DNA from 3 places in the Shewanella sp. 125m-1 genome. Region 1 is predicted to be linked to each of the others. Evidence: predicted binding sites of a transcription regulator. Region 1 holds the regulator's gene; each other region holds the start of a gene.
The links. The regulator ArgR, encoded in region 1, controls arginine synthesis, uptake and breakdown. The targets are predictions, from matches to a motif close to ANTGAATANNTATTCANT.
Positions count from the first base shown of each region.

Region 2: ACVBIK_RS06685 (YjiH family protein) is a predicted target of ArgR. The motif match lies at 3,416-3,433, and genes of this name have one in related genera.
Region 3: ACVBIK_RS18140 (aspartate aminotransferase family protein) is a predicted target of ArgR. The motif match lies at 4,088-4,105, and genes of this name have one in related genera.

Region 1 covers NZ_JBRILT010000006.1:87,807-95,465, forward strand. The annotation lists gene ispB (octaprenyl diphosphate synthase) at 90-1,061, shown strand; gene mdh (malate dehydrogenase) at 1,173-2,108, opposite strand; gene argR (transcriptional regulator ArgR) at 2,461-2,931, shown strand; gene ACVBIK_RS04910 (cupin domain-containing protein) at 3,185-3,646, shown strand; gene ACVBIK_RS04915 (Dyp-type peroxidase) at 3,727-4,659, opposite strand; gene ACVBIK_RS04920 (ABC transporter ATP-binding protein) at 4,906-5,934, opposite strand; gene ACVBIK_RS04925 (ABC transporter permease) at 5,936-7,567, opposite strand.
Region 2 covers NZ_JBRILT010000009.1:92,998-100,656, reverse strand. The annotation lists gene ACVBIK_RS06700 (U32 family peptidase) at 1-522, shown strand, start outside; gene ACVBIK_RS06695 (DUF998 domain-containing protein) at 556-1,191, opposite strand; gene ACVBIK_RS06690 (methyl-accepting chemotaxis protein) at 1,606-3,150, shown strand; gene ACVBIK_RS06685 (YjiH family protein) at 3,508-4,863, shown strand; gene ACVBIK_RS06680 (UDP-2,3-diacylglucosamine diphosphatase) at 5,022-5,906, shown strand; gene ACVBIK_RS06675 (GNAT family N-acyltransferase) at 5,953-7,659, shown strand, end outside.
Region 3 covers NZ_JBRILT010000054.1:5,794-13,452, forward strand. The annotation lists gene astD (succinylglutamate-semialdehyde dehydrogenase) at 22-1,482, opposite strand; gene astA (arginine N-succinyltransferase) at 1,492-2,511, opposite strand; gene ACVBIK_RS18140 (aspartate aminotransferase family protein) at 2,645-3,862, opposite strand; gene ACVBIK_RS18145 (HDOD domain-containing protein) at 4,533-5,675, opposite strand; gene ACVBIK_RS18150 (prolyl oligopeptidase family serine peptidase) at 5,837-7,659, opposite strand, start outside.

The DNA of each region.
Region 1 (7,659 bases):
TAAATTTAGGTAGAATCCAATTATTATAACATTAAGCCTTAATTGAGCTGCAATGTTACTCAGCAGCCAACAAGAACTAGAGCCTACTTATGGATTTAAACGCCATTCGTCAATTGACTGATAGCGATATGCAAGCTGTCAATCAACTGATCTATAAACAACTAGAGTCAGATGTTGCCCTAATTAATCAACTTGGGTTCTACATTATTAACGGTGGCGGTAAACGCTTGCGACCTCTGCTATCTATTCTAGCAGCTCGCGCCATTGACTATAAAGGTGAATCTCACCTTAAATTAGCAGCCATTATCGAATTCATTCACACCGCGTCACTTTTACATGATGATGTTGTTGACGAGTCGATGTTGCGACGCGGCAGAAAAACTGCCAACGCCCTATTCGGTAATAGCGCTAGTGTATTAGTCGGTGACTTCTTATATACCCGCTCGTTCCAAATGATGACGGAACTCAAGTGCCTAGACGTGCTAGAGATCCTCGCTGACGCAACAAACGTGCTCGCGGAAGGTGAAGTCCTACAATTGATGAATTGTAATGACCCTGACACCACAGAAGACAGCTACATGCGCGTCATCTATTGCAAGACAGCCAAGCTATTTGAAGCCGCTACTCGCCTTGCAGGTTTGCTCGCAGACAGCCCTATTGAGGTGCAAACCGCACTGGCTGAATACGGTAAGTATTTAGGTACAGCATTCCAGTTAACCGACGATCTTCTCGATTACACAGCAGAAACAGAAGAGCTAGGTAAAAACATCGGTGACGACTTAGCTGAGGGTAAGCCTACACTGCCGCTTATTTTTGCTATGGCAAATGGTAACGACACTGAAAAGACGCTTATCCGTGAAGCTATCGAGAAAGGTGACGGAACTGAGCATATCGAGGTGATCCTTGCCGCACTTAAAAACTGTGGTGCATTGGAGTACACAGAGAAGCGCGCTATCGAGGAGTCTGACAAGGCCATTGCAGCACTGGCCATCATTCCAGAGTCCGATTATAAAGAAGCGCTCATCTCGCTTGCGAGAATAGCAACTCAACGCAGTAACTAAGATCGAAGTAACTAATTATTCTCTTTAAATTAGCACCTTGATGCCATTGAGAAACAAAAAAGGAGCCTAAGGCTCCTTTTTTATTATGACCCACAAGAGGTCAGTCATCGTTTATTTAACGAATTCGATACCCAGCACAATATCAGCCTTTAGTGTATCTAGCATAGCGTCACGAGCATTCGCTTCAAATGCGCTTACATCGCCATAAGCAAGGACTTGCTCAACACCGTTCTTACCAAGTACAACAGGTTGTGCAAAGAACTCAGTATGCTCACTGCCGCCATCAACATAGGCGCATTCAATCACATTTGCTTCACCTTGAAGACCACGAACAAGTGATAAGCCGAAACGACATGCAGCTTGCCCCATAGATAGAGTTGCGCTACCGCCACCCGCTTTAGCTTCAACAACTTCCGTACCCGCATTCTGGATACGTGTCGTTAATGCTGCAACTTCTGCATCGGTAAAGCTTACGCCTTCAATTTGTGACAGCAGCGGAAGAATCGTCACTCCACTGTGCCCACCGATAACATTAACTTTAACGTCTGCAACGTTTAATCCTTTTGCTTCAGCAACGAACGTTTCTGAACGGATAACATCCAACGTTGTAACACCGAACAAACGGTTCTTGTCGTAAACACCCGCTTTTTTCAATACTTCAGCAGCAATGGCTACGGTTGTATTTACAGGGTTTGTAATGATACCGATTAATGCCGTAGGGCAAGTCGCGGCACATTTTTCAACTAGATTACGAACTATACCTGCATTGATGTTAAATAGATCTGAACGATCCATACCCGGCTTACGAGCAACACCCGCAGAGATAAGTACAACATCAGCACCTTCTAGTGCAGCAGTAGGATCTTCACCAGCGAAACCTTTTACTTCTACCGCAGTAGGGATGTGGCTTAAGTCAACCGCAACACCTGGCGTAACAGGGGCAATATCATAAAGCGACAATTTTGAACCCGCAGGTAATTGAGTTTTTAACAGTAGGGCAAGCGCCTGGCCAATACCACCAGCAGCACCAAGTACAGCAACTTTCATAATGATCTCCGTCAATTCTCAGATTTTTGTGATTTAGATCCACCTTTCCAATGCCGCAACAGTACTGGATTCACAAAAAAAATTCAATTATCCCTTAGTCGTGTTGAATATAATCTAGAACGCTAATGTAAGATGGTAAATGAGTAAAGTGAGTGTACATCAGCGATACAGAGCTAAAACCATAATAAATTAGCATAACAAAATTTAGAATAATCATTCTAACTTAAGTTGAATCATTGAGTCTAACTGGGTTTATTAATGAATTTTTATTCAAAAAAACGAATACCAATTGACAAAAACGGCGAAAATATTCATGATAAAGCAGATTTTTTTGAATAAAGAATAATAATATATGCAAGCTAGTAAAAGCCCAGATGATTTAGTTAAGACGTTCAAATCTATTTTAAAAGAGGAGCGTTTTGGCTCTCAAAGTGAAATTGTTATCGCCCTTCAAGCAGAAGGCTTTAGCAATATAAACCAATCTAAAGTTTCTCGTATGCTAAGTAAGTTTGGCGCGGTTAGAACCCGTAACGCAAAGCAAGAGATGGTATACTGCCTTCCTGCAGAGCTTGGCGTTCCTACTGCCGGAAGCCCGCTTAAAAACCTGGTACTGGATGTTGACCATAACCAAGCCATGATTGTTGTCAGAACTAGCCCTGGTGCAGCGCAATTAATCGCGCGTCTGCTCGACTCAATAGGTAAGCCTGAGGGTATTTTGGGGACTATTGCTGGTGATGATACGATTTTCATCTGTCCATCTAGTATCCATAGCATTGAAGACACGCTAGAGACAGTTAAGTCACTGTTTAATTATGCTGATTAATTACGCCGACTAAACATAAAGCGACGATTTTTTTAAATGCTGTACCCTCAGGGCTACAGCATTTTTTGTTTGTTGCATAATCAGCCTCCATCACTCGACCGTTTACCTAGGCTCTGCACCGTAACCCAATCATTTAGCTTAATGCCCCCTGTATGAAACACTATGTTTTATACAATATATTGAATAGCAGCTTCTCTCTCGAGCAATAATCGTTATAATCCTCAATGACAGTACTGTTAGTCGAGGGCAAATAATGAATAAAAGTAAAATAATAAATATCAACGATATATGCTGGGAATCTTGGCAGCATGAAGATCAGTATGCCAGCGAGCAAAAGCACATTGGCGATACCGCCGGTGGAGAAAAAATTGGCGTGACCATGGAACGCTTAGCGCCAGGTAAGTCCTCAGCTGTTGCCCATTACCATACAAAAGAAGAAGAGCATATCTACGCGATGCATGGCGAAGCGACGCTATACATTGACGGCGAGCCTCACCCTTTTAGTCAGGGAGAATATATCTGCTTTAACGCTGACACGGGTGTGTCTCATAAACTCGTCAATCATAGTGAGCAAGAGTTTGTTTTTCTGGTCGTTGGTAACCGAGACATACATGACGTAGTTGTATACCCAGAAAATAACAAGGTGCTAGTAAAATCTGTCAACGAAGTTTACGCCAAACGCCCCACCAATTATTGGGATAAAGACGAAGCTTAGCGCGAATAATTCACTTTGTTACGCCCAATAAAAAACGCACTTTACTGTGCGTTTTTTATGAGTCAGTAAAACCTTGCGAATTAGCCCGCTGTAATCATAAAGTCTAATGATGGCGCAAAGAATGACGAACCAGTTAATGCTTGAGTAAAATGCATTAAATGGTCATGGTTGCCTTCACTATCGCCATGCACCATGCTCTCTAGCATCTTTTCGAAATTAACTGAATTGCGGCAAGTAGAGATAAACATCAAGCCTTGCTCTTTAACTGAACCATAAGGCATGCTTTGCCTTAAGATCTCCATAGACTTACCTTCACTGTCTTTCAGGTTAACACGCTTAATGTGGCTCGTAAGCGGTTTATCAGCCGATGCATACTCGATATTGTCCGCTTTAGTACGCCCAATAACATCTTCTTGCTTCTTGACTGGCAGACGGTTCCACTTACTTAAGTTATGGGCAAACTTTTGTACATGAATATAACTTCCGCCTTTAAAACGGCTGTCTTCCTCGCCGATTAATGCAACTTCCTGACGACTACGTCCTTTAGGGTTCTCGGTGCCATCAACAAAGCCGCTCAAATCACGAGAGTCCATGAATCTAAAGCCACGCTCTTCATCAATGAGTTCAACTAAGCCTTCAAACATTTGATTAACTTCGTTAGCCACCAAGTGCAGAATATCAAAACGATCACAACGGATATGCACAAATAAATCATACTCGATAGCCGGTGCATCTCGATTACCTCGATTCATCGCAGGGAAAGGTTTTAGCTCTTCTGGTCGAGCATGGGGGTATAAGGTGTCCCAATAATTAGCACCAATGGCAACAAAACCATTAAAGGCACTATCAGAATATTGATCTGCTAATTCATAAATATACTGAGCCACATTCGCCACACAAGGGCGCATGTCAGACTCAACACTATCATTAGCATTAAACATTAAGTAGACACTGTGCAAGTTTCCTTCTGCACAAACTCCAAGCTGTTCACGAGGCATAACCTGACTATCCATTATTATAAGTAACCCTTAGCATAATTAATTTTCGGCAACATTATGGACAACTTTAGTGATTAATATCATTAACTGACGCACAATAACTAAAATCAATAGTCAATTCCTTGAACTAACTACAACTTAAGCAAGCAAGAAAATCTACTTTGCTCACATTATCTCACATGTAAAATAACTAAAACGCGTCTGTAAGCGGTGATGGCTTAACGATTAAGCGACTAGGACTGAGTGATTAAACTCTTTTAACTAGAACAAAACCAAACTATGGTTCTGACACGCTATAGCGACCCGCTGGCCAAGTACTAAGTCTCGCTGCGGACTGTGGATCTCTATGACAGTTTCATCGACCTGAACTTGATATTGGCAGATATTTCCTAAAAAGCGTCGCTCAATCACTTCGCCAACACCGTTAGCATCCGCTTTCAATAATAAGTGCTGAGGCCTTAGCAGCACTTCAGCCGTGGAACCGACTGGCAGCTTAAGTAAACTTTCACTCACGATTTCACCAATGCTAGTGGCAATGCAATAGTCACTAATGACTTCAGCCTTAAGGTAATTCCCCGCTCCTAGAAAATCTGCGACATATTTATCTGATGGCGCTAAATATAAGCCTTCGGCATCACCACACTGCACGATTTCACCGTGATTAAATAGCGCTAGCTTATCTGCAAATACAAACGCTTCATCTTTACTGTGTGTCACGAAAACCGCACTAACATTATGCTTTTTCAAAATATCGCGGATCTCGAGCATCATTTCACGGCGTACTTTGGCATCAATATTTGAAAACGGTTCATCGAGCAATAACACTTCAGGCTTATAAGCCAGCGCTCTTGCGATTGAGACCCTTTGTTGTTGACCACCCGATAACTCATGGGGGTAACGTTTCGCCAATCCTTCGAGTTTGACTAACGCTAACATCTCTTCTAAACGTGATCGCCTGACTGCTTTATCACGAGTTCGTAAACCAAAAAGAATATTATCAGCCACAGTTAAATGAGGAAAAAGCGCATAATCCTGAAAAATCATCCCAACGCCTCGCTGCTCGCTAGGAATAAAACAATCATCGGATGCCACGACTTTATTATTAATGATTATCTGGCCATGAGTAATCGCCTGAAGCCCCGCAATTGCGCGCAACAAAGTGGTTTTACCACAGCCGCTTGGACCAAGTAACGCGACAATCTCACCTTTCTCAACGGTTAAATCTAGGCCCTTTAAAACGACTTGCCCCTGGTAGTCGCTAACAACCTGTTGTACTTGTAATGTGGCCATATTAATTATCATGCTCCAAGGAACGATTTAGGTAGATAAGCGGAATAAGACCGACTAATACAATGACAATCGCAGCCAGTGCCCCGTGCTCTAGCTGCTCATCAGATACAAACTGAAAAACATAGGTGGCTAAGTTTTCAAAACCTATCGGCCTTAGCAATAACGCTGCAGGCAACTCCTTCATACATTCGATAAATACCAGCAATAAGCCAGCAAAAATACCTTTTCTCAGAAGAGGAATATGCACCTGTCGTAAAAGTCCTAATGGCTTAAGGCCCATAGTGATCCCCGCCATATCCAGTGAGGGGGAGATCCGTTTATAACTGTTTTCTATACTGCCGATAGCAATTGCGGCAAAGCGAATACAAAAAGCGCACACAATAATAAAGCTGCTGCCCGTTAAGATGAGCCCTGGGCCCTCAAAGCCAAAGTATTCGGCTATATCATTGATTGCAAAATCGAGTTGGGTAAAAGGTACTAAGATCCCAATGGCTAACACGGTACCTGGCAGAGCATAGCCCGTTGATGCTAAGCGAGAAGGAAGAATATCGGCCCGCCTAGGGCTAACCCTACGAATGAACATCAACACAATACCAATAGCCACACAGATGCAGCTCACCACCACCGCTATCCATAAGCTATTAAAGCTATATTCAAAGAACTCTTGATTCCAGCTTTCGGCAAAATAGCCATAGGCATACTGCACTAATATAATAAAAGGCAGTAAAAAAGCGACAAAGAGTAAGGCTGCGCAGTAACTCATTGCAGCCAGAGCTTTCAGCCCGGTCAGAGGATAGATATCGAGTTCGCCTGGCGTTGATTGTTTCTGAAACAACTTTTGTTTTCGCCTCGCGAAACGCTCAAAACCCACCATGGCAAAAATCACTAATAACATAATGGTTGAAAGCTTTGCAGCCGCTGCTAAGCTGCCATATTCAAACCAGGTATCGTAAACAGCCGTAGTCAATGTTGGCACGGCAAAATAGCTTACGGTGGCAAAATCTGCCGCTGTTTCCATAGCAACCAATGCCGCACCAACAGCCAATGCTGGACGCGTCATAGGTAAACTTAAACGCCAGAAGCTTTTCCAAGGCCCACAGCCCATCACTCTTGTTGCTTGACTTAAACTAGCGGATTGCTCCATAAAAGCCGTTCGTGCCAGTAAGTAGATATACGGAAACAACACGAGCGACAACATAATGGCAGCGCCGCCCAATGAGCGTACCTCTGGAAAGTAATAGTCTTGAGGTGTTTGCCAACCAAAAAATGTGCGCAAGCCGCGCTGCACAGGGCCAGCATAATCAAATAAGTCGGTATAAACATAGGCCACGACATAAGCTGGCATGGCTAAAGGCAGCAGTAACGCCCACTGAAAAATTCGACGCCCAGGGAAATGACATTTAGCCACCAGCCATGCGGCTGGGACCGCGATGATAAGTGAGCCAATAACGACCCAAAACATCAGCCACAGGCTATTACTGATGTAGGTGGGTAATACAGTATCAAATAGATGGGTAAATACAGAACCATCAGGCAAGAATGATTGACCGATAAGTGCAATAAGTGGCATAACAATCAATAGTGCCAAGGTATAACTTGCTACAGACCAGCCCTTGGCTAAGCCTAAAACCATAATCTTTACTACCTACATATAACGTGAAAAATTTTAGCCAAAAATAAGAAAACCTATCTCGATAGATAGGTTCAATGGTATTTCAATTGTTG
Region 2 (7,659 bases), on a different contig from region 1:
GGTCCAACCGTCAACAACTATAACTTTGCAACGCTAAAGAAACTGCATCAATGGGGCATGCAACGTTTTGTGATGCCGATTGAACTGTCTAAAGAGTGGTTAACCAACGTTATCGAAACGGAAAAGCCTATCCCTTTTGAAGTGGAAGTCTTTGGTCATGGCTATTTGCCACTGGCTCACTCTGCACGATGCTTTACCGCTCGCCAGTTGGGACTGCAAAAAGATGATTGCCAAATCGTGTGTTTGTCCCACTCTAAAGGGTTACTCGCACAAACCATGGATGATCAACCTCTGCTTCGGCTTAACGGTATTCAAACCCAATCAGCAAGCTTAATTGATCTATCCAATGAAGTTGAGCAGATGAAACAGATGGGAGTCGACTATTTTAGAGTATCGCCACATAGTCTAAAGAGCATAGAAATCGCAGAAAATATCTTGCTGCAACCAATAGCGGATAAGGACTCATCTTGTAACGGCTATTGGCATCAATCAGCCGGATTTAGCCAAGTTCCAGCGCTATAAGCAACAATTTGAAAATGAGTTAACCCCATTGTGCTAATGAAAGGTTTTTTTCAGATCCTTAATCACCAAGGCACTCCAGGTTAAGAAGGTGGCTACGCCAATCCATTGCACGACGGCGGGCCACCACATTTCAGGGCGAAAGGGAGCGAGTAGCATCTCATTATAAAATGCGCCATCACCTTCTGTTAAATCCAAGCTAAGTAGAGGCAGTAACAGAAATGCACTCATAGACACAAATGCAACCAATGCACTTATCTGGGTCAAAATAGAGAATCTAGCCTCTTTCGCCATCAATTGAAAACCGATGTAAGACACCAGACTACAGCAGCCAAAAATAAAGAAGTATTTGATCGCGATAATATGTAGGTGGTAGACATTAATCGGAAAAAGACCTGTCGCAGCAAAGGCTAAATAGGTCAGCCCAAGACTAATGAAAAAAGGGTAACGCCAAACTGAGTCGCCAAGTTGCAGGCTCAGTAAGCAAAATAGCACTACACACAGGCCACCAAAAAACAGCCCACCATTGACGATAACGGCATAACGAGAGTGTCCATAACTGCCTAGCTCACTCAATGTGTGGTTTAAAAAGCTATATCCCTGACCGTCAAAGTGCTCGAACATCACAATAGATAGCACTAGGCCTAGTACTTGGCCAAAAATACCCAGCATGCCAAACCTAAACGCTAACCTTGACACTTTATTGTATTTATTAACGAGCATAGTTACCTAATTAACCTCTTTATTAACGTTTATTAATGTATATCGAATTGGCTTACTGTAACGAGGTCTAGCTCAGAGTTTTAATAAACATTTATGACACAGGAATGTAACGCATTTGTTATTTTTATAGCCTGTGAAACAGAATATCAAGCTCTTTGCTAAAAACAATCCAAAAATCATAGGATAAAAAGATTTTAAACCCAAAAAGTTAGCTTAAATCAGTCAACAAACTTGTTATTCAAAAAGATATACAAAAAATTACATCCGACAATTTAAACAAGTGTATTAATGAGATACCCTACAACATTGTGTTAATGCATTGCTGTGGAATTGCGATGCTTTTTGCTGTCACTCGGAATAATAATGACAAGAAAACAGGTAAGCCTTATCAATCAGGAAGTTAAGTTAACCCCGACAGATCAACTCATATCGACCACTGATAGACGCGGTGTTATCACCTACGTAAACCAAAGGTTTATTGAAGTGTCAGGCTTTAGTGAAACAGAGCTTATCGGCAACAATCATAATATGGTTCGTCATCCAGACATGCCCAAAGCAGCATTTAAAGAGATGTGGGGGAAATTAGAAGCGGGTATATCCTGGCGCGGCGTGGTTAAAAACCGCTGTAAAGATGGTCGATACTATTGGGTCGATGCATTTGTTTCGCCCTTATTTGAAAAAGGTCAGCTCATCGGCTATCAATCGGTTCGCATGGCGGCAAGCCCCCAACTCACCAATAAAGCCACAGAAATCTACCAGCGTCTCAATCAAGGTAAACGTGTCGATGACCCCATCAGCTTAGCCAATAAGAGATTGCTCTCAGCAATCTGTGCAAGTACAGGGCTATTGATTGCCGGTGCAATATGGGGCTGGGCGGTCATCATTGCAGGCATCATCTTAATGGCCGTCAACCTGGCCATTTTTTATGACGAGGCGTTTAAAGTACCTGCAAGATTAATGAAGATGAAACAAGAGTACGACTCTATCAGCCGCTTTATCTATTGTGGTCGTGACACTTCATCTTTACTCGATTTTCAACTTATGATGAAAGATGCCAAGCTACAAGGCGTGCTTGGTCGCTCACAAGACAATGCCGAGCATATTGAAGATATTGCGAGCCAGCTAATAGCTGCGGCACAGCAAACCCATGTAGGTCTAAATCTTGAGAACCAGCAGATAGAACTTATTGCCAGTGCCACCGAAGAGATGGGATCGACAATTAGCGAAGTCGCTAAAAATACCCAATCAACTTCTGAAAGCATTCAGCAAACCTATCAAGTTTGTCACGATAGCCGCGAAATGATGCAGCAAAATGCCGTCAGCATTAATCACCTTTCAAACTCTGTTACTCAAGCAGCAGAAAATGCCCACCTATTAAATAAAGAAGCTGAACGCGTTGCCAGTGCGATGTCTGAAATTGACTCCATTGCAGAACAAACTAACTTGCTCGCACTTAATGCGGCAATCGAAGCCGCCCGCGCCGGAGATCAAGGTCGAGGGTTTGCAGTGGTTGCCGATGAAGTCAGAGCGCTATCGAGTCGCACTCAGCAATCAACGACCAGCATATCGAAAAGCGTCGATAAAATGTTTTCCATGCTAACCGAATGGTCAAAGCAGATGGATAACAGTAAATCTAAAGCATTATTATGCAGCGAAGATGCCGAAAAATCTGCTAATAAAATCGATACCATCTATCAATCAATGAAAGAAATTCAAGCTTTAGCGGTACAAAATGCGGTTGCGGCCGAGCAACAAACTTTAGTTGTTGGTGAGATTAACCAAAATATCACTCAAATTAGCCAGGCATCGAGTGAAAACCTATGCGCGGTTAATCTAGTTGAGGCCTCTGTTAAAGAGTTAAAGTTCAATGCAGAAAAAGCAAAATCTTTGAGAAAAACATTTAGTTAAACCTTCTGCAAAAGCCCATTTTGCCGTCACAAAATAAACGTGACGGCGAAAACAGCACACGACAAATCAACATCTGCGCATCATTTGCAAACATTTGTTTTAAAAAGAGTTAACCGCAAAAAAGTTTTGTGCTTTTTTGCAAACTTCCGATACAATATAAATAATCATATTGAGCTAATAACTATTCGCCCGTAGTGAATTACACTACATAATAATAGAATGGTGTTATTAAGATATTTTATGGCGGTTCGCTCGCCAACTAACAGTTGAATGGATATTCAATAACTTATCTGTTTATGCATAGACGTCTGTTTATTGTCATTAAGCAAAATCTCGTTATTTAGGGTGTTAATTAAAGTGTCAGAAAAACAAACCCACAATATTAAAACAATACTCACATTTATCGTGCCATCTTTGATTGGTCTATTGCTGTTTATGATGCCAATCAGTTATCAAGATGCCCTCACGATCCCTATCGCGATCATCTCGAAAGGATTACAGAATCTATTGAGCGGTGTAATCGTCGCAATGGTGACATTTGTGGTTATCTTCACAGCGATTGCTTCGCTTCTGACCAAAGTGTTTCAGCCACAATTTATTGTTAAACATCGTTTTCTTAACTCGTTATTTAACGTCAGCCCTATCTGGTTAGTGGTGCGTTTACTTGGCGCAATCTTTATCACGCTAACCTTCTTTGGTGTTGGCCCTGAGGCCATACGCTCAGGCGGAACCGGGGCGCTGGTTCTAAATGACCTATTACCTGTGCTGTTTTCAGTATTCTTATTTGCAGGTATGTTGCTGCCACTACTTCTGAACTTTGGTCTTCTTGAGTTATTGGGCACCATGTTAACCAAGGTTATGCGCCCTATCTTTAACCTACCAGGTCGTAGTGCTATCGACTGTCTGGCGTCATGGTTAGGCGACGGTAGCGTCGGGATCTTGATGACCACCAAGCAATATGAGGCTCGCTTCTATACCCAAAGAGAAGCGGCTGTGATTGGTACCACTTTCTCAGCGGTTTCAATCACCTTCTCTCTCGTTGTGATCTCTCAGGTTCAATTGGAGCATTTGTTCGTCCCTTTCTACCTCACGGTGTGTCTTGCCGGTTTTGTTGCCGCGATAGTGGTACCTAAACTGCCACCACTTTCTTGGAAGAAAGACATCTATATTGATGAGACGCCTCGTCACTCTGATGATGAAATGATCCCTGAAGGCTATAACGTATTTACTTGGGGTTTGCATCAGGCACTTAATAAAGCGTCTCAAGCTGGCGGTGTTAAGCACACTTTGATTGATGGCGTGAAGAACGTCGTTGATATGATTTTTGGCGTGATCCCTGTGGTAATGGGCATTGGTACTATCGCCTTAATGATTGCCGAATTCACCCCAATTTTTGAATACTTAGGAATGCCTTTCATTCCACTGCTTGAGCTATTACAAGTTCCTGAAGCAACAGCCGCGTCAAAGACGATTATGGTTGGCTTTGCAGATATGTTTATCCCTGCAATTTTAGCCAGTTCTATTGAATCAGATATGACGCGCTTTATTATCGCAACCTTGTCTGTGACTCAGCTTATCTACATGAGTGAAGTGGGTGCATTATTGATTGGTAGTAAAATTCCGGTCAACTTCCTTGAGTTGTTTGTCGTGTTCATTCTTAGAACATTAGTGACGCTACCTGTTATTGCAGGTGTGGCTCACCTTATTTTCTAACTCTCACGACATTAAGTAAAAAAGGAGCGAATTATCGCTCCTTTTTTTGTGCTTCACACCGTAGCCAATTCTTGTCATAAATTCGCCACAAATCGTTCATCAACCAGTCAATAAGCCGTTCTAGTCTAACTGCAAGTCATCGTTTACATGGCAAGCCAATGAGCAATAAGCCCAGAGAAAAAACACGCTTAACCTCCACCTCATCAATCAGCCCGATCCCCCCCGTAACGACTCAGCCGAGTTTCAATGCCGTATGGTTATCTGATGTGCACTTAGGCAGCAAAGACTGTAAAGCTGAGTACCTTTCACAGTTACTTAAACACATGCAGACTGAGTCTTTATACCTTGTTGGCGATATCTTTGATATTTGGGCATTGAAGCGACGGGTTTATTGGCCTGAATCCCATAATCTCGTGCTGCAACAACTGCTTAAAATGGCTAGAGATGGGGTCAACATTGTTTATATTCCAGGTAACCACGATGAAGTATTAAAGCCATATAATGGTTTTCACCTTTGGGATTTATCCATTGCGGCCGAATATATCCACACCGGAGTTACTGGCCGAAAGTTGCTTATGCTGCACGGCGATCAGTTTGACTCAGAAGTTTGCATAGGCCGCGCTTACGCAAAGCTGGGCGATCACCTATATGACCTCTTACTGCTTCTAAACCGTGGGCTACACAAGCTCCGCACGTGGTTTGGCTACCCATACTGGTCCTTAGCCAGTTACGTCAAGCTACGTATCAATAAAGCCCAGCAAGCCATTAACGACTATCAGGCTGCAGTTGTGCGCTACGCTAAACGCAAGCGTGTCGATGGTGTTATTTGTGGTCATATTCACCAACCTGCCCTGTGCATCAACCAGCAGCTCCTTTACGCCAATGATGGTGATTGGGTGGAGAACTGCACCTTAATAGCTGAATCCCTACAAGGCGACATTCAACTACTGAAATGGAATGAAACCACTGCAGAGGCTGAACTGATCCAGTCTTACTCTTTTGACGATAACCAGAAAGCCGCTACCCAGCAGCGTGTTGCTTAAGCCAGTTAAGCGAAGTTAATCAAGTGAACTCAATTTAGGTGAACTCATGATATTTACCGTCGACAATGTAGTAGAACAAAAGCTGCCAAAAATTAATAAAACCCCCTGGTTATCAACACCGACTAAAGCCATGCTGCGCTACCTATTAAACGAAAAAAAGTGTAACGCTATCGCTACACAGTTTTCTTATTTAAAAGGGGTGGACTTTGTTGAGCAAGTACTTGCCAGCTTTAACTTTAATTACTCTGTACCAAACAGCGAGATTGAAAATATCCCCCATGAAGGTCGCGTAGTGATTTATGCCAACCACCCTATTGGATCCCTCGATGCCCTTGCCATGATAAAGCTCATCAGCAAGGTCAGACCCGATATTAAAGTGGTTGCCAACGAGTTATTAATGGCACTCGAACCCATGCATTCGATACTGCTTCCAGTACGCAATATGTCGGGCGGAACCCCAAAGCTACATCTAGATAATATCCATCAACACCTTAAAAATGAGGGAGCGGTATTAATTTTCCCCTCAGGTGAAGTGTCACGCTTACGCCCCCGTGGTGTAGTGGATCTTCACTGGCATTCAGGCTTTGTTAAAATAGCCAAAGCTTGCCAAGCGCCATTATTGCCCATGTATGCTGACGCTAAAAATTCGGCTGTTTTTTACGGCGCATCAATGATCTACAAACCGTTAGCAAGCTTACTCTTGATCAAAGAGATGTTTAAGCAAGCTAAGAAAACCATGCCCATTCGTATCGGCGAGCTAATCCCCAAAGAAGTCGTAAACAGCACCGACTTTCCGTTAAAAACCAAAGTGAAACTGCTGAAAAACCACCTCTATCGCATAGGCAAAAACCGTAGCCCTTTGTTTAGCACTCAAAATGCCATCGCCCATCCTGAACCACGTGCAGAACTGGTGGCGGCATTACATCAATGTGAGCTGCTCGGTGAAACTCAAGACAATAAAAAAATCTATCTGTATCAACATAAACAAAGCAGTCCAATTATGCGTGAAATTGGCCGCCTTAGAGAAATCGCCTTTCGTGCCGTTGGCGAAGGCAGTGGTAAGCGCCGTGATACCGACAAATACGATGCCTATTATCAGCACTTAGTCTTGTGGGATCCGAGTGTACTCGAAATCGTAGGTTCCTATCGTTTTGCCGGCGCTAAAGAGGTGCATCAACTGCAAGGGGAAGATGCCCTATACAGTCAGTCTCTATTTAATTATCACGATAATTTCGCGCCCTACTTTGAGCAAGGATTAGAGCTTGGTCGCAGTTTTGTGCAGCCTAAATATTGGGGTAAGCGTAGCTTAGATTACCTATGGTTTGGCATTGGCGCATTTTTAGTTCGTAATCCACAATACCGCTATCTATTTGGACCGGTCTCCTTGAGCGATCAAATTCCGGAGCGCGCCAAAGAGCGTCTGATCCATTTTTATAAAACCCAGTTTGCCTGCGAGCAAGCACTCGCTCACTCCTACAGCCCATTTACTTTTGGTGTAAACCGCGAAATAGAGCTTGAACAAGGCTACTCTCATTTAGACTACACAGAGGGCTTTAAACAACTAAAGCTAACAATGGCAAGCATGGACAGCGCCATTCCAACACTTTTTAAACAATATGGTGAGCTGTGCACTCAAGGTGGGGTAACGTTTCTCGATTTTGGCATTGATGTCGAATTTGGTGATTGTATCGATGGCTTAGTGTTAGTTGACACTCACAAACTTACCGCTAAGAAACGTAGTCGCTACTTGGAT
Region 3 (7,659 bases), on a different contig from region 1:
CTTTGAATTTGCGACTTGAGTTTAAAGACTCAAACCTGGACTCAATGTTGCAGGCAGACTGACCGCATCGGCCTCAACTGACGCTACTGGGTAGGCACAATAATCTGCGGCATAGAACGCACTCGCTCTGTGGTTACCCGATGCACCAACACCACCAAATGGTGCGGCACCAGAAGCACCTGTGATCTGCTTATTCCAGTTAACAATACCAGCACGAATACGTGCAAGGAAGTAGTCATAATCTTCACGGCTATCAGCTAAAATGCCAGCCGAAAGACCATAGCGAGTCGCGTTAGCGAGCTTGATAGCTTCATCAAAATCGCTATAACGTACGACTTGCAATAGTGGGCCAAAATACTCTTCATCTGGCAGCTCAATCACATCGGTGACATCAATCAAACCAGGAGAAACAAGGCCTGTCCCCGATTCGATATGAGTCAACTCAACCAGAGAGTTACCACCTAAGTTAATCAAGTTACGCTGTGCGCTGACCATGCCTTTTGCAGCAGTCTCAGAAATCATCGACCCCATGAACGGCTGTGGCTGTGCGTTCCATGGCCCTACTTTGATCTGCTTTATCGCCGCAACAAGTTGCTCAAGCAATTCGTCACCTGCCGCACCTTTTTCAACATAAAGACGACGTGCACAGGTACAACGTTGGCCTGCTGAGATATAGGCAGACTGAATGATGTCGTGAACAGCGGCTTTAGTGTCGGCGACATCTTTGATGATAAGCGGGTTATTACCGCCCATCTCTAGTGCTAAGATCTTGCCAGGATCGCCAGCATACTGCTGATGCAAGATATGGCCAGTGCGCGAGCTACCGGTAAAGAACAGACCATCAATTTGTGGATGAGCTGCGAGCGCCTTGCCGGTTTCGACTTCGCCTTGAACGAGGTTAATCACACCCGCTGGCAAACCGGCTTTTTCCCATAGCTTAAGCATCAGCTCAGCGACTTTTGGCGTCAGTTCTGATGGCTTAAACACCACGGTATTACCCGCAAGCAGCGCAGGTACTATGTGACCATTTGGTAGATGGCCAGGGAAGTTATAGGGCCCAAATACCGCAACTACACCATGTGGCTTATGGCGTAATACCGCACGGCCTGCAGGTGTATCGTTTTCAGATGTACCAGTACGCTTATGGTAAGCAGCAACTGAAAGGCCGATCTTGCCGATCATTGCGCCTGCTTCTGTCGCAGTTTCCCACTGTGGCTTACCGGTTTCTTGTGCAATCACTTCAGCCATTTCGGCTTTGTGAGCTTCAAGTTGATCGCGATAAGCTTCAACAATGGCTAGGCGTGCATCAAAGCCAAGCATAAACCAGTCAAATTGCACGTTACGTGCGGCATCAACAGCTTGAGATACCTGCTCTGGTGTGGCAGTTTTACTATTCCAAATTACTTCTTGGTTGGCAGGATTAATAGATGTCACTTCGTGACCTAAACCTGCAACCCACTTACCTTCAATAAATTGTGTCATTTTCTATTCCTACATTGGCAATACACGGATCTGCTCACCATCTGCAACCATAAGGGCTGCTGCAGTTTGTGCATCTAAGATCACGTCATCGCTGTCTTCGACTACAACTAAATTAGCAGCTGTAGCCCGATAATCGGCTAATTGGGTATTTGAAACGATATAGCTTGCAGCACCGACTGGCGTGTCACCTATGGTAATGGTTAGTAAACGACTTTCACGTACCGAGCGAATATCATTTATATGGCATTCAACTGTCGGGCCACCATCAAAAATATCAACATAACCACGGCACCTAAAACCTTCCGCTTGCAGCAGGTTAAGTGCTGGACGAGTATTGGCATGAACTTCACCAATGACCTTTTGCGCTTCTTTTGGCAATAAACATACGTAAACCGCATTCTTAGGCATCATTTCTGCCATAAATGCTTTTTGGCTTAAGCCTGAAAGATAGTCGGCCTGCACAAAATCGATCCCTAAGAAGTGCTCTTGCAGCCAGCCATAAAAAGGTGAGTTACCATCTTCGTCACTCTCACCACGCATCTCTGCAATAACCGTTTCACCAAAGCGCTCAGCGTGCTGAGCAAGAAACAGAAAGCGACTTCTTGAAAGCATGCGGCCGTTATTATTTTTACGGTAGCTTCCACGTAGGAAAAGTGTACAAAGCTCGGCTGCGCCAGTGTAATCGTGGCAAAGGGTTAAGGTTTCGACCTCATTACGTACATCGATTTGCTCAGAGTGGTAAACCTCTGTCCCTAATCGATAATGGTAAAAAGCATCGACCATACCTACCGCAGCCTCAATACCACAAGTACCCACAACCTCACCGGTTTCGGTATCTTCTAGTACCATCAAGTAACCTTCATCGAAAGGTTTATCGATCTGCTTAGTAAATGATTCTTCTACTCGAGCAATTTTTCTGCGGAGTAGTGCTTCATTTACCGGTAGAGATGTGAATCCATGCCCTGACTCTTCAGCTATTTGATATAGCGCTTTAAAGTCAGTCGATCGGATTGGACGTATAACTAGCATCTAGGAGTCTCCTCGCTATCACTTGTCGTATCTGTCAGCCTTATCAATATTTGACAAGCACAGCTCAAGAAACGTTCAAGTTATCCTAAAGACAAAAAAGGAGCGTTATCATTGATAACACTCCGTATGCCTTTTAGGCTTCGACAACTTTAGCTACAGCACGTTCAAAACGCGCTAGACCTTCCGCAATATCGGCTTCTGGGATCACTAAAGAAGGCGTAAAGCGAACAACATTTGCACCAGCAACTAGGCTCATAACGCCTTCGTTAATAGCGGCAACTAAGAATTCTTTAGCGCGCCCTTGGTACTTATTGTTAACCACCGCACCAATCAATAGACCTTGGCCACGGATTTCAGAGAATACATCGTACTTGTCGTTAATCTTCTTCAAGCCATCGCGTAATAGTTGTTCACGGTGTTTTACGCCGTTCAGTACTTCTGGAGTATTAACCACATCCATCACTGCATTGCCCACTGCACAAGCTAGCGGGTTACCGCCATAGGTAGAACCGTGAGTACCAATCTTAAGGTGATCAGCGATCTCTTTAGTCGTTAGCATGGCTGCAATTGGGAAACCACCACCAAGCGCTTTTGCTGTTGTCAGCACATCAGGTACTACATCGCCACGCATATAAGCATATAACTCACCTAGACGACCCACACCTGTTTGAACTTCGTCAAAAACTAACAATGCATTATGCTTATCACAAAGTGCACGAACCGCTTTTAAAAATTCAGGATCAGCATCAATAATGCCGCCTTCACCCTGCAATGGCTCCATCATTACTGCACACGTTTTATCTGAAAATACCGCTTCTAATGCTTCAATATCATTAAATGGTACATGAGTAATGCTCTGTGGCTTAGGACCAAAACCGTCCGAGTAAGCCGCTTGACCACCAACACTCACAGTGAAGAAAGTACGACCGTGGAAGGCTTTATCAAATGCGATAATTTGGTCTTTTTCAGCGCCAAACTTATCCATTGCATAACGACGAACGAGCTTAAGTGCAGCTTCGTTTGCTTCAGCGCCCGAGTTAGCAAAATAAACACGATCGGCGAATGTTGCTTCAACTAGCTTAGTCGCCAGCTCTAGTGCAGGCTCGTTAGTCATTACGTTAGATAGATGCCAAAGCTTCTCGCTTTGAGTCTTTAGCGCGCCAACCAAAGCTGGATGACAATGACCTAAACAGTTAACCGCAATACCACCAGCAAAGTCGATGTACTCTTTACCTTCTTGATCCCAAACTCGGCTACCTTCGCCACGAACTGGAATAACCGCTGAAGGCGCATAGTTAGGCACCATAACTTCATCAAATTGGGCACGTGTAAGATTCATAGTTACGCTCATTCCTTCTCATCCTTTGTCATTATCGACCTTATTAGCTGGTCGTATTCCGCTCAATGTCTTTATCTTTTGTTGGTGACATGGCGATTGTTTGTTTAGCTAGAAGGACATTATTAGCGAAAATGTGATCAAAATACCAGTTTTTAACAATCATCAAGAGGAGGAAGAGCGTAAACACTGCATAAAGATTTGAGTTTTAGAATTAACAAAGCAGATATAGCGGGGCTTTAAGCATAAATAGTCATAAAAAAGTTATCTAGCACCCAATTCCATTAGTTATTCACAGTTAATGAATAACTAATGGCCGCATTCAGTTCTAATTAGTTAAGGTTTATATAGATAACCACTGATAAAACACCCGTTTAAATCGATAAATTACAGGCCTTACAAGTCAACCAATATTGTATACCATTTATAGCGACTCAAACCGGGTCATGTTGCGTCTGCTCAATATTGCATAAAGTGCACATAAAAGGCTCAAAAAGCCAAATAACAAGCATTGCCACTTAGTTTAAAATTCAACCAGACATGCTGTAACAATAATCGATTTCAAACAAGTTTTTTACACAAAGTGGAAAGGTTAATCTATTAACTCGGCTAAAAGCGAATAGAAAGCGAACCTCAAAACAGGTTTATTCACTCGATTTAATTAAGGCATGGCACAATGGCCAGCTTAAAACAGGGTAAGCTTACGGAAGTTTTGCGCATCCAAACGGATCTGTTCTTGCTGCGAGAGCTGGTAATAATCAAACATTAATCGGCATTCTGCAGCGCTAATATTGTCTACTTCTTTTAGTAAATAGACTTTGGCGTAGCAATTAGCGCGTTCTATTAACGCCGAGTCTTCATCAAGTTCTGCGTATTTAAGGCTTGTATCGATCGACTTAAAGGTTTTGGTCAAGCGGCTCTCATCAAACTTAAGTAAGCTAAGGAGTTGCCAATTAAGCGTCCGACCATGACTTAAGACTTGCTGGTACACATCACTTGCAGGAAACTCTGTTGCCATCACCGCATCATAGAGCTCTTTATCTCGGCTTGCGCTCGCCTCTCTAAGCCACGTCCCCCACATGTCATCAAATGTCGTTGCACATTGATTAATCACACAAGTGGCACCCAGTTGGCTCATTAAGCTACAACTATAAATAAAGGCTGGGGCTTTTTGGTGTATGGCAGCTAAAGCTTGGGCAGCAATAGCGGCTACGATACTGTAACGCCAAAATTTTCGAGTCAACCACAGCATCTGCGGTTGCCCTGTAGGCATTAAATTTCTAAGGCAAAAATAAGGTACTAATGCCTGGAGGTTTTCAATCCCAATATAGTTAAGCACCAACTTAACATCGGTTACCTGCACATCAGAAGACTTAGGCCTACGGTGCCTAAAGGTGGAACTGTTAACCATATTCACTAAGTCACGCTCAAGCCAAGGTAGAGCGGTGACCAATGGTCGAATACGCGCTAAGTCAACCTGATCTGAATAGAGCAACTCTAGCAAGATGATCTGTTTATCATCTAGCTTTGACTGCTTAAGTACCTGCTCCGGTGACGAGAGTTGATGCTCAATGCTGTTATTCACACTGCTTAGCAATTGCGTAGAGACAGCCTCAAAGATGGCCTTGGCTTGATTCTGCTTAGCTAACCTTTCACGGATGGCCTCACGTTCAATCTCTAGTTTATTGGCATCATCTTCTAGATCGGCATTAGGCTCATCGTCCATGCTAATAGACTTACCCCGACCGACGATCAACTGCTTTAGTAGTCGATGTTCTATCTCTATGATTTGTGCAGGCTTAACCCCACCTGCGACCGAAATTGCCACTGATAAACATGCTCCCTATAACTATTGCTACCAGTCTACCCATTAAACATAAGTTTTGCTAAAGCTGACGGATAAAAAATACAGAACCCACCTTCTGGACGAATTAATCAAAGCAAAAAGGCTCCCTATGGGAGCCTTTAGCTTAAGCACTAAATTCAAAGCTATTTTTTAAGTTCTTGCTCAAATAGCTTGTGGATACGGCGGTATTCATCCAACCAACTCGATGGCTGACGGAAGCCATGTGGCTCCACCGGATAAATCGCCGTTTCAAACATCGGCTTTTCAAGCTCAATCAAACGCTGCACTAGACGCACGCTATCTTGAAAAAACACGTTGTCATCCAATACGCCACTCATAATAAGCAATGGTTTTTGTAATCCCTGTGCATGTTCAATTGGCGAGCTACGCTCATAAGCGATAGGATCGACATCTGGCGTATTTAAAATGTTTGATGTGTATGGCGCGTTATAATGTGCCCAGTCGGTCACAGGGCGCAGAGCAGCTCCCGCTTGGAATAACTCAGGCTCATTAAATAACGCCATAAATGTTAAGAAACCACCGTAAGAACCACCATAAGTGCCAACCTTACCCGCATCAACATTGACGTTAGCCGCCATCCAGTTAACACCATCTTTAAGATCTTCAACTTCTGGCGTGCCCATTTGACGGTAAACCGCCGTGCGCCAATCACGTCCATATCCTTTAGAACCACGGTAATCCATGTCCATCACCACGTAGCCTTGTTGAGCGAGTAAGTTATGGAACATGAACTCTCTAAAGTAACCAGAGAAACCATAGTGAGCATTTTGCAGGTAACCAGCACCGTGGTTAAAGATCACCGCAGGATACTTGTCTGCATTGTCTTGACTGTAACCCTGAGGTAGGTAAACCCGCGCGTAAACATCACCAGCACCGTGGGTCGATGGCACTGCAACGACTTCTGGCGCCTGCCATGCGTAATTTTTAAAATCATCGCTGGTGTAATCGGTTAACTGTTTAAGCTCGCCACCAATAGGCTGCACAAATAGCTCAGCAGGCTTAATACGCGTCGATGCGTTTAGTAGCAGTGCAGTGCCATCTGGGCTTAGAGTGTAATCAAGCTGGCCTTGCCACTCGGTTAACGGCTCATCTTTACCTGTGGCTATTTCAACACGGTAAACGTTATCGATACCAGGATGGGTCTTATTTGCCTTGTAGTAGATAAACTGCGCTTTAGGGCCTAAGGTGATATCACTAACAACAAATTGACCTTGAGTTAACGCTTTGGCTTTTTTACCTTGCTGCTTAAGGTAAATATGTGAAAAACCAGTCTCTTCGGATAGGTAATACAGGTTATCGCTATTTGGTAACCAGCCATACTGATTAAAATTGTAGTTAACCCAGGCATCATCGTGCAGGCGGTGCTGGGTCGTTAAGCTAGCTTTATCTAGATTTACTGTTGCTATCCAGCGGTCTTTATTGTCGACAGCTTCAAGCATCACAGCCACGTTACCGCCTGATTCAGACCACTGAATAGCGCTTTGTGCCCAGCCCCAATCTTGCATCAGTTGCAAGTTACGTGGTGATTTCTCACTCTTGTAGCTCTCACCTTTGGCTTTAGCATTCTCAGCTTTTACCGCAGCAAGTACATCCTCGTCATAGCCTGTTAGACCTTCGATGCTTATGTCTTTCTTAGCGTGAGTATCAAGATCTAACAGTACTAGTCGCTCACCTGGATTGTTATCTTCAGCAACGCGCGCACGTGCAGGCACTGCATCAACATAACCGTCTTTACCTAGGTAATTGGGCATAATGTCATGCTCACCACGCCAGCTATAATCTTTATCTTTTAGCGCAACAATCACATAGCGTCCATCGGGTGACAGGCTTAAATTGGTCACGACCTCTTTATCGCCTAAATACCAAGTCTTTGCCGACATCGTCGGATCGGCTTTAGCAAGCTCAGCCTTATAGTCTTGTTTCGCTGTAGCGTTATCTTGCTGCA